DNA from 2 places in the Microbacterium sp. SSM24 genome. Region 1 is predicted to be linked to the other one. Evidence: predicted binding sites of a transcription regulator. Region 1 holds the regulator's gene; the other holds the start of a gene.
What was found. The regulator HspR, encoded in region 1, represses chaperone genes until heat shock. The targets are predictions, from matches to a motif close to AAGTTGAGTCNNNNNGACTCAACTT.
Positions count from the first base shown of each region.

Region 1 (5,785 bases):
CTCGACCGTGCCGACAAGCACGGCGACCTCGACGAGGGCACGCCGTTCTGGGCGATCGCCGAGAAGCTCCGTGGCGTCGCCGAGCGCATCGGCCTGGTCACCTACGGCGCGGCCGGCGAGGTCTTCGACCCGCAGCAGCACGAGGCGATCTTCCAGGCGCCGACCCCCGGGGTCGAGACTCCGACGATCCTCGAGGTGGTCGAGACGGGCTACCGCCTGGGCTCGGTCGAGCTCCGCCCGGCGAAGGTCGTCGTCGCGGTGCCGGCCGAGTAGGCCGGGGAGGAGCATCCATGGCCAGTCAGGACTGGTTCGACAAGGACTTCTACAAGATCCTCGGGGTGTCCAAGGACGTCGCCGACGCCGACCTCAAGAAGACCTACCGCAAGCTCGCGCGAAAGTACCACCCCGACTCCAACGCCGGTGACGCGGCCGCGGAGGCGAAGTTCAAGGAGGTCAGCGAGGCGTACTCGGTGCTCTCCGACGCCGAGCAGCGCAAGGAGTACGACCAGATCCGGGCGATGGGCTCAGGCGCTCGCTTCACCTCGGGCGGGCAGGCAGCAGGCGGCGGGTTCGAAGACGTCTTCAGCATGTTCAACCAGGGCCGCGGCGGAAGCACGCGGTACCAGTCGGAAGACTTCGACGACATCTTCGCGATGTTCAACCAGCAGCAGGGCGGCGGGTTCGGCACGGGACGGTTCGGTCAGTCGACCGGCGGGTACCGCGGGTACGGCGGGCCTACGAAGGGCGCGGACGTCACCGCGCGCACGACGATCGACTTCGTCACCGCGACCAAGGGCGAGACGATCTCGCTGCAGGGCGAGGACGGACGTCCCTTCAAGGTGAAGATCCCGGCCGGCGTGTCCGACGGGCAGAAGATCCGGCTCCGTGGCCGCGGCCGGCCGTCGCCGGACGGCGGCGAGACGGGTGACATCGTCGTTCAGGTCACCGTGCGGCCGCACCCGGTCTTCACGCGTGACGGGCTGAACCTGCGCGTCACCGTGCCGGTCACCTTCACCGAGGCCGCACTCGGTGCGACGATCGAGGTGCCCACGCTGGGTGGCGACCCCGTCAAGCTGCGCGTGGCCCCGGGCACTCCGTCCGGCCGCGTGCTGCGGGTGAAGGGTCGTGGCGTCGAGACCGCGAAGGGCACCGGCGACCTCCTCGCCGAGGTGCAGGTGGCGGTGCCGTCGCACCTCGACGACGCCGCCCGTGAGGCGCTCGTGCGCTATCACGAGCTCGAACCCAAGGAGAATCCGCGCGCCGACCTCATGTCGAGGGCGCGGGGCTAGAGGATATGAGCGGCATGGGAGAGCAGCACGACATCGACGACGACGCGCCGATCTTCGCGATCGCCGTCGCCGCCGAGCTCTCCGGCATGCACCCGCAGACGCTGCGCCAGTACGACCGCCTCGGGCTCGTCGTGCCCGCGCGCACACCGGGTGGTTCGCGCCGGTACTCGCTGCGCCACGTCGCGCAGCTGCGTGAAGTGGCCCGCATGTCGGCCGAGGGCATCGGCCTCCCGGCGATCGTGCGCATCCTCGAACTGGAGGACCGCGTGCGCGAGCTCCACGGCCGCGTGCGCGACCTCGAGGACCGCGTGCGGGCCGAGCTCGAACGACGCCCGGGCGCGCGCGTCTTCGCGGCCGGCGCGACCGGCGCCGTCGTGACCCTCCGCAGCGGCACACGCGTGCGCCGGGCGACCGAGCTCGTGGTGTGGCGACCGCGTCACCAGCTCGAACAGGGCGAAGACGACGCGGATGCCGCGCCCGGCGGCGCTCGCGAGCGGTAGCAGCGCAGCATCCGTCGCTCCGTCCGCGCAGGGGTGGCGGATGCCGCGTCGCCGCGCCACGATGAACGCATGGCGACGCTCGACGACGTGAGAGAGCTCGCGCTCGCGCTGCCCGGCGTGCAGGAGCGGGTCGACGGCCACCGCGGCGGAGCGACGTGGCGCACCGACGCCGGGGCATTCGTCTGGGAACGCGGGCCGAGCAAGCCCGACCTCGTCGCCCTCGAGAAGCTCGGCCGGTCGTGGCCGGACGGCGTGGTCATCGGTGTGCGCACCGACGGACCCGACGAGAAGCAGGCCCTCCTCGAGACGTTCCCCGGCACGTTCTTCACGATCCCGCACTTCGACGGCTATCCGGCCGTGCTCGTGCGTCTCGACGAGATCGAGGTCGGACACCTCCGCGAGATCGTCACCGACGCCTGGCTGCTGCGCGCGCCGCGGCGCGTCTCGCGCGCCTGGCTCGACGCGCGCTCCTGACCCGCACGCTTCGAGTCGCCAAGACACGCTGACGACACGTCACGACACGCGGCGTGTTCTGGCGACTCGATGCGTCAGGCCGCGTCGACCCCGCGGTGGCGGCGGAACAGCTGCCAGTCGGCGCGAGACAGGTCGGCGTACGCGTACGACCACTCCAGGATCGCCTCGCCCGCGACGCGGCCGCCCCCGATGTAGCCGGCGACGACCGCCGCGTTGGGCGACTGCCCGTGGGCGCGCGCGAGTGTCGTGGCACAGGCATCCGCGTACCACCGGAACGCCGAGTCCTCGAGCGTGTCCATGTCGAACCCGCCCTTCTTGTCGTGGAACTGCCGCACATAGAAGGAGCGGTCGGCTCCGCCTTCCGCGGGCTGCCCCGTGAGGTGGCCCAGGAAGGGATCGGACACCGCCTGCAGGATGCGCTGCATCGCGACGACGCGGCCACCCTCGCCGTTGCTCGCGATGAAGCGGCTGACGGCCTCCGGCTGCTCGACGCCGCCGTACTCGATGAGCACGCTCTGGCCGGCCTCCTTCGCCTGCAGCAGCAGGGCGTTCTCGTCGCCGTCGGTCAGTGCGATGAGGTAGCACCGCGTTCCCACGCTGCCGACGCCGACCACGCGCCGGGCCATGTCGGAGACGTGATACTTCTGCAGCAGCACGCGGATGTCGATGTTCGCGGACTGCTGGTAGATCGCGACGTACTCGTTGATCCGATCCTCGATGGCCGAGTCGACGTGCGTCATCGTCGGCGCCAGCTCGGTGAACACGAGCCGGCCGGACTCCTCGCGCGTGGTGAGCTTGCGCACCGCGCGGTTCGCCGTGCGCTTCTCGGCATCCTTCACCGCCTGACGCAGCGCCTGGGCCGACTCGTCGTCGAGGGCGTCTTCTGCCGCGGTGGCATCGAAGTGGTCGTAGTACCGCTTGAGGGGGCTGCGCTTCGCCCCGTTCATCAGGGCACGCGCGTACGTGCGGACGGCGCCGAGCGCGGCATCCTTCACCACGCCCTTGTCGCGGTCGGTCGACTGGCCGGCGATCACGATGCTGGTGACGAGGCGCTTGACGTCCCACTCCCACGGCGCCCACGCCGACTCGTCGAAGTCGTTCAGGTCGAACACGAGCGTGCGCTGCGGCGAGGCGAACAGGCCGAAGTTCGACACGTGCGCATCGCCGCACGACCCGACCGTGAGCCCGCTGCCGGGTGACCGCGCGAGGTCGGCGGCCATGAGCGCGGCGGTGCCTCGATAGAAGGCGAAGGCGCTCTCCGCCATGCGCTGCGTGCGGATCGGCACGAGCTCCGGCACACGCACCGCGTCTTGCGCGTCGAGGATGCCCATCGGGTCGCGCTCTCCGTCGGGGAGGATCGCGAGGTCTTCGCGCGGCGCGAACGAACGTGCTGCCCGCCCGTCCTCGAGGTGGTCCTCGAGGCTGGGCGGTGCCGACCAGGAATCCGCCAGCGGGCTGACGTCATTCGTTGACATGGGCCCAGTGTGGCACTGCGCGGCGGCGCGCGGGGGGTGACTTCGGGATGAAATCCGGGGTCGCGGCGTGCGGCGTCGATACCCTGGCGGCGTGACCCGAGCCGTACCGCCGCCCGCACCTCCGGCGCTGTCGCCGAGCCTGCGGACCCTCCTCGCGCTCGCCGCGGCGGTGGTCGTGCTCGCCGGAGTGTTCTTCGCGCGGGAACTGGTGGGCCCGCTCGCGCTGGCGATCGTGCTGGTCGTGATCTGCGAGCCCGTGCGCCGCCCGTTCGAGAGCCGCGGCTGGCCCCGCTGGACCGGGACGACGGCGGTCATCGTGGTCGCCTACCTCGTGCTGGTCGCGATGGGCGCCCTCCTGTGGCTCGCCGGCACGCAGTTCGCGAAGCTGGTCGGGGAGTTCGCCGACCAGCTGCAGGACAGCGTGCAGGGACTGCTCGCGTGGCTGACCTCCGTGGGCCTGGACGATCAGGCAGCGGATGCCGCGGCATCCGTCCTCGATCCTCAGACGCTCCTCGGGCTGGCCTCGAGTCTCGGCGGAACCCTCCTGGGCATCGCCACCGCCCTGTTCTTCGTCTTCGCGTACATCATCTTCATGGCCGCGGACGCCGGGCGGTACCGCGACGCGGGACGGGTCTTCGGCCCGTCGAAGAAGCCCGCGCTGGCCCGCATCCGGCACCTCAACTCGGGAGTCCGTCGCTACTACGTCGTCAACGCGACCTTCGGGGCGATCGTGGCGATCATCGACGGGTTCGCACTGCTGTGGCTCGGCGTGCCCGCACCGCTGGTGTGGGCGATCCTCGCGTTCGTCACGAACTTCGTGCCCAACATCGGGTTCGTGCTCGGCCTGATCCCGCCCGCCGTGCTCGCCTTCGTCGTCGGGGGCTGGCCGATGCTGCTGGCCGTCATCGCGATCTACTGCGTGGTGAACGTGGTGCTCCAGGTTCTCGTGCAGCCGAAGTTCGTCAGCGACGCGGTGGACCTGAGCCTCACGCTGAGCTTCTTCTCGGTCATCTTCTGGACGTTCGTGATCGGGCCGCTGGGCGCGATCCTCTCGATCCCCCTCACGCTCTTCGCGCGCACGCTCGTGCTCGAAGGCGACCCGCACAGCCACTGGCTGCGATGGCTCTCGGGCGATCGCACGGCCGTGCCGCCGCCCGACCCCTCCACCTCGCCTCCCAGGAGACGGCCATGACCCAGACCGCCCACGCCGACACCGGGACGCGCCGTGAGCGCGCCCTCGCCCGCATCTCCGAGGGCGGCAGCGAGCGCTCGCTCGAGACGCTCGCCCTGGGCATCGCCGCCGTCGCCTTCGTGATCGTCGCCCTCGTGGCGCTCATCGCGTTCGGCTTCCAGGCCGCGCCCATCGCCGGTCCGGGATCGGTCGGTCAATTCGCGGCGATCGCCTCGGCGGTCGTCGCCTTCGCCGCCGTTCTCGGCGGCCGCTACCTGCTCCACGAGCGAGGCTCTCAGGGCCGCCTGCGCGTGCTCGACCACTTCGACATCCTCGCGCTCGCGATCGCGCACGCCGTCATCGCGCTCCTCGGATGGACGCTGATGGCCGTCATCCTCGAGCAGGCGTTCATCGGCGCCGAGGTCTTCGCGCTCCCGGTGCTGCTCCTCGCGGGTGCCACGGCCGGCATGACCGCCTACGTCGCGTTCTACTCCGCGACCCATATGGACCTGCAGCTGCTCGCCATGGTGCTGGCGGTGTTCCTCGTGCTCGGCGTGCTCTCGAGCATGCTCACCGCGAGCGACCCGAACTGGTGGAAGGACAACCTGAGCGCCCTCGGCATGACGACGAACGTGTCGGCGCTCGCGTTCAACCTCACACTCATCGTCGCCGGGTTCCTCGTGACGACTCTCGCTCGCTACGCCACGCGCGGCATCCCGACGTCCAACCCCGTCGGGGTCGCCAGGGTGCGCGTGTGCCTGATCGTCGTCGGCGTCTTCCTCGCGCTCGTGGGCGTGTTCCCGGTGAACCTCTTCTTCGCCGTCCACACCGGCGTCGCCTCCGGAATGGTCGTCGCCTACGGCGTGCTCGTCATCG
Region 1 is NZ_JAPDNQ010000001.1:1,492,443-1,498,227, forward strand. Features, by position in the region: gene OL358_RS06870 (nucleotide exchange factor GrpE) at 1-273, shown strand, start outside; gene OL358_RS06875 (DnaJ C-terminal domain-containing protein) at 291-1,289, shown strand; gene OL358_RS06880 (heat shock protein transcriptional repressor HspR) at 1,304-1,789, shown strand; gene OL358_RS06885 (MmcQ/YjbR family DNA-binding protein) at 1,859-2,263, shown strand; gene OL358_RS06890 (DUF2252 domain-containing protein) at 2,338-3,738, opposite strand; gene OL358_RS06895 (AI-2E family transporter) at 3,830-4,930, shown strand; gene OL358_RS06900 (DUF998 domain-containing protein) at 4,927-5,785, shown strand, end outside.

Region 2 (5,785 bases), 1.3 Mb from region 1:
GGGCATGGCGAGGTCCTGTCGGGAGTGTGCATCGAGAGTACCGGCCGGAAGGTCAGGGACCCGGGTCACGAGCGCGCGAACTCCGCGCGCAGTTCCGGCGGACAGGCCTCGTCGGCTGCGTCCACACCGCCGAGCTGGGCGATGCGGTCGAGCGCGGCGAGCGCCCCGGACCGGTCGCCCACGTCGTACTGCGCGACGACGGACCGCTGCAGCGCCGCGAGCTGACGCGGCACGTCACCCGCAGCCTGCGCGATGTCGAGCGCCGAGGCGAGGCACCGCAGACGTTCGCGCGGGTCGGTGGTGCGGTCCGCGCACAGGAGCAGCGTGCGGTTGACGCAGCGCAGGTCGCCGTGGTGGCGGAACGCATCGAGCAGCTCGCCGAGCTCCCCGGCGATCTCGAGCCCGAGCGTCGCCTGCACGAGGCGAGCATGCGCGATCTCGTGGTCGTTGAGCGTGGCCTCGGCGTAGGCGCGGCACTCGGCCGCCCACCCCGCGGCCCGATCGTGGTCGGCCTGGAGCGGGCTGTCGGCCGCCGCCGCCGCCATCATGTACCGGACGTTGTTGACGTGGGTGAGATCGCCGGCACGCGCGTACGCGCGCATCGCGGACTCGAACGACGCGATGGCCGCGGCGAGCTCCTCCGGAGAGGTCCCTCGGAGAGCGACGCCGCGCGACTGCCGCACGGCGCCCAGCTCCCAATCCAGACCGAGGGCGAGCGCGAGGCGCTCTGCTTCGTCGAGGTGCGCGAGCGCTGCGTCGCGGTCTCCCTGATACGCCGCGGTGAAGCCGGCGAGCTGATGCGCGGCCCGCCGGCCGTCGTCGTCGCGAGCCGCTGCCAGCGCGTACTCCGCCAGCACGCCGGAGCGGTCGACGTCGTAGAACGCGATGGCGGTGCCGATCGACAGCAGCTGCTGGGGCGTGGCCTCGGCACGCAGCCATTCGTCGTCGGCCGCCGTCGCGAGTCCGGTCACGCTGTCGACATCCGATCCGTACTGCTCGACCCCGATCGCGAGCGTTCCCGCAAGCGCGACGGCGGCCGGATGGCGCGCGGCCAGCGACCAGCGCAGGGCGGCATTGACCTCGGGGCACAGCAGCGCCGACATCATCATCGCCTCCGGGCTCGCGTCGACCCGTGCACGCGCGGCGAAGGCGCCCGCCGTCTCCTCGGTGACCTCGGCGTGACGCTCGAGCACCCGGCGGATGAGGGCCGGATCGGTGCGCGCGTGGACGAACTCACGGAGCACCGCCAGCAGGCGGAAGCGGATCGGCTCGCCGCCCACCGGCACGATGAGGGAGTGGTCGAGGAGCCGCAGCACCGTCTTCTCGGCGCCCGGATGCGACACCGCGACGGCCAGGTCGAAATCGAACGTGCGGGGGAGCGCGCCGAGGCGCCGCAGCACGTCCTGCTCCTCGTCGGTGAGGAGGTCCCACGTCCAGTCGAACGCGGTCTCGAGCGTGCGATGACGCCCCTCGGGAACAGCACGGTCGAGACTGGCCAGATCGACGCTGAGGCGCCGGTCGAGTTCGCCCAGCGGCAGATGCCGGGCGACGGATGCCGCGAGCTCGAGCGCGAGCGGAAGGCCGTCCAGTCGCTCGCCGATGCGCTCTGCGATCTGCTGCTCCTGGGCGTCGAGCGCGTGCCCGGTCGCGGCGAGGCGATCGGCGAGCAGCGCGGCAGCGGGGGAGTCCACGCCGTTCGCCGCGAGAGGGCGCAGCACGTGCACGCTCTCGTCGACGCCGCCGAGTGCCGTGCGCGAGGTCACGATGACGCGCAGGCCCGGTGCTCGCGCGCGCAGGCCGGCGACCGCATCGGCCGTCGCGGGGCCGACCCGGTCGGCGTTGTCCAGGACGAGGACGTAGTCCTGGGCGGACAGGGCGACGGCGACCGCGCCGATGAGATCGCGTCCTGGGCCGCCCTCGAGGTCGAGCGCACGGGACAGTCGGGCGAGGATGTCGCCCGGTCCGGCATGCTCGAGTTCGACCACGAGCGGCGTGCGCTGGGCATCCGTGCGGGCGAATTCGAGGGCGAGGCGGGTCTTCCCGACACCGCCCGGCCCGACGATCGTGACCCAGCGGTGCGCGTCCAGGAGTGCGGCGAGCTCGGCGAGGTCGCGCCCGCGACCCCGGAGCGGGTTCGCGGGCACCCGCACCGACGTCTCGCGCAGCTCGCGCGCGGCGGCGATGAGGTCGCCACGGGTGTCGGCGCCGAGCTTGCGGCGCAGGCTCGCGATGTGACTCTCGACCGTGCGCACGGAGATGAACAACTCCGAGGCGATCTCGGGGTTGGTCAGGCGCCGCTCCACCGCGGCGAGCACCGCGCGTTCGCGCGGTGTGAGTGCGGGCCCCAGCACGCCGCCCAGTGTACTCACGCACCCCCGGGAAGGAGGCGGCGCCGTACGCTGCCTCGCTGCGACGTCGCCGACGCGGATGCGGCGGGCGCGGCATCCGGCTCCGCCTTCCGCGAGCGGGAGACGTGCTCGAGCACGCGACGACGTCTTTCGAGGTCGACGTGCAGGGTCTCCCGCTCCATCAGGTGCAGGGCGAACAGATCGTATGCGGACATGGTGTCCGCCTCCTTCCGGGTTGCGGCGGCGGTCAGCGGACCGTCGCCGTGAACAGCAGGAACTCCGAGTCGATGGCTCCGGTCTCCGCGATGGCGCGGTCGCCGAGGCCTCGGAGGGCTTCGTCGATCGCCGCGACCGCTGCCGGGTCGTCGGCGTTGCGGTTGTAGACCGCGATGGTGGGCCCGTAGTGCGAGGCGAAGTACGCGCGGAACTCCTCGCCCGACGAGAACGGGGCGAACCTCACGGTCTCGCGCACGGCCTTCACGTCGGTGACGCGGTCGCCGAAGAGCGCGCGCACGTGGTCCTCGTCACCCCACAGCGGGGCGGGCTGGGCGCCGGCGGGCAGTGGCGCGTTGAACGGCTTGAGCGCCGCGAACAGCTGCCCGATGAAGCCCCGCGGCGTCCAGCTGATGAGGCCGATGCGCCCACCCGGGCGCACCACGCGGACGATCTCGTCGGCGCTGCGCTCGTGGTGCGGCGCGAACATCACGCCGACGGTCGAGATCGCGACGTCGAACTCGTCGGCGTCGAACGGGAGCGCCTCGGCGTCGGCAGGACGCCACTCGAGCTCCGCACCGGCTTCCTCGGCCCGGCGGTGCCCTTCGCCGAAGAGCTCCGGCGTGAGGTCGGTCGCGACGACGTCCGCGCCGCGCAGTGCGGCGGGGATCGCGGCGTTGCCGCTGCCGGCGGCGATGTCGATCACCCGGTCTCCCGGTCGCACATCGACGGCCTCGACGACGCGGGGCCCGAGCGACCAGATGAGGTCGTGCGCGAGCGTCGGGTAGTCCCCGGACGCCCACATCGCGCGGTGCTTCGCCTTGAGAGCCTTGTCTGCCTCGTCGATGGTGGTGGTCTGCAGATCTGTCATGTCCTACTCCATTCGTGTCGTGTTCGGACTCCCTCCAGGGTTCTGCGTCCCGAGGCGGGGCACATCCGTGCAGCACACGGAGATCCGGCACGTCGTCTTGAGAGGGCGCGGGCTGGCTGGGAATACACCTCGACCGTCATCGTTGAAATTGATACGTCTGTGCTCAAGTTCCTAAACTTGCCACCGCTCGACTCAACTTCTCAGGAGAGAACCAGAATGCCCGAAGACTTCACCCCCTCCGCCGGTGCCGACGACAGCGGGAGCTCGTTCGACGAGTTCCTGGCGCGGTACCTCGCGGGCGAGCGCACGCGCGCACAGCGGTCGATCGACCTGAGCCGCTTCCTCGGCGCGCGCACGCAGGAGCTGCTGCAGCGCGCCGGCCGGTTCGCGCTCGAGCGCGGACAGCACGAGCTGGACGCCCTCCACGTGCTGCGCGTCCTCGTCGAGGAGGCCCCCGCGCGCGACGCGGTCGAGCACATCGGCGCGGACCCGCGCGCGATCCTGCGCGCCACCGAGGAACGCCTGCCCGCAGCATCCGCCCCCGCCGACGTGGACGCCGCGGTCATCACGTCCTCGGTGCAGCGTGCGCTGTTCCACGCCTTCCAGGTCGCTCGGTCGTCGGGTTCCACCTACGTCGATCCGGAGCACCTCTTCTTCGCCCTCGTGCTCGCGCAGGACACCCCCGCCGGCCAGGTGCTGGCGCGCGCCGGCGTCACGGCGGAAGCACTCACGCAGGGCCTGCGCGAGACGGTCACGCCGAGCGCGGTTCCCGAGACGGCGGAGGGGACGGATGCCGCGGCATCCGCCACCCCCATGCTCGACACGTACGGCACCGACCTGACGGCACGCGCCGCGGGCGGCGACCTCGACCCCGTGATCGGCCGCGCCGACGAGATCGAGCAGACGATCGAGATCCTCAGCCGCCGCACCAAGAACAACCCGGTGCTCGTCGGCGAGGCCGGCGTCGGCAAGACCGCGATCGTCGAGGGCCTCGCCCAGGCGATCGTCGACGGCGGCGTTCCGGAGCAGCTGCGCGGCAAGCGGGTCATCGCGCTGGACCTTCCGGCGATGCTCGCGGGCACCCGCTACCGCGGCGACTTCGAGGAGCGCCTCACCAAGACGATGGACGAGATCTCCGCCCGCAAGGACGAGCTCGTCATCTTCATCGACGAGGTGCACACGGTGGTCGGCGCCGGCGGCGCCGGAGACGGCGGCATGGACGCCGGCAACATCCTGAAGCCGCGCCTCGCGCGCGGCGACCTGCACCTCGTCGGCGCGACCACACTCAAGGAGTACCGCGTCATCGAGAAGGACCCGGCGCTGGAGCGCCGGTTCCAGCCGGTGCGCGTGGGCGAGCCCGGCGTCGAGGACGCCGTGCGGATCCTTCACGGACTCAAGCCCGCGTACGAGGAGCACCACGGCATCGTCTACACCGACGAGGCGATCCGCGCCGCGGTCGAGCTCAGCGACCGGTACCTGTCCGAGCGCGTGCTGCCCGACAAGGCGATCGACCTGATCGACCAGGCGGGCGCCCGGCTGCGGCTGCGCCTGGGCGCGAAGGTCGATGTGAGCGACCTCATCGCGCAGCTCGCGACGCTCGAGGCCGACAAGAACGCCGCGGTGACGGCCGAGCACTACGAGGAGGCTTCGCGCCTGCGCGACCAGCTCGCCGCGGTGCAGGCGCGTCTCGACGACGTGACGTCCTCGGGTGCTGCGGTGCGCGGCGACGCGATCGTGGGGGAGCCCGAGATCGCCGCCGTGATCAGCCGCGCCACCGGCATCCCGGTGAACCGACTCACCGAGACCGAGCGGGAGCGTCTCGCGCAGCTGGATGATGAGCTGCACGACCGGGTGATCGGCCAGGACGACGCGGTGACGGCGGTCGCGAAAGCCGTGCGCCGCAACCGCACCGGTATGGGCGACCCGCGTCGTCCCGTGGGCTCGTTCCTGTTCCTCGGCCCCACCGGAGTCGGCAAGACCGAGCTGGCCAAGGCGCTCGCCGCGTCCCTCTTCGACGACGAGGGCGCCGTGATCCGGTTCGACATGAGCGAGTTCGGCGAGCGTCACACCGTGTCGCGTCTCGTCGGAGCGCCCCCCGGATACGTCGGCTACGACGAGGCCGGCCAGCTCACCGAGCGCGTGCGCCGCAACCCGTACTCGATCGTGCTGTTCGACGAGATCGAGAAGGCCCACCCCGACGTCTTCAACCTGCTGCTGCAGGTGCTGGACGACGGCCGGCTCACCGATGGTCAGGGACGCACGGTGGACTTCCGCAACACCGTCGTCGTGATGACGTCGAACCTCGGCTCGGAGTTCCTCGCCTCTCGAGGTGGTGCGATCGGCTTCCTCGCCG
Region 2 is NZ_JAPDNQ010000001.1:179,021-184,805, reverse strand. Features, by position in the region: gene OL358_RS00820 (aminotransferase) at 1-6, opposite strand, end outside; gene OL358_RS00815 (ATP-binding protein) at 66-2,351, opposite strand; gene OL358_RS00810 (hypothetical protein) at 2,366-2,563, opposite strand; gene OL358_RS00805 (class I SAM-dependent methyltransferase) at 2,596-3,432, opposite strand; gene OL358_RS00800 (ATP-dependent Clp protease ATP-binding subunit) at 3,649-5,785, shown strand, end outside.
Region 2: OL358_RS00800 (ATP-dependent Clp protease ATP-binding subunit) is a predicted target of HspR. The motif match lies at 3,607-3,631, and genes of this name have one in related genera.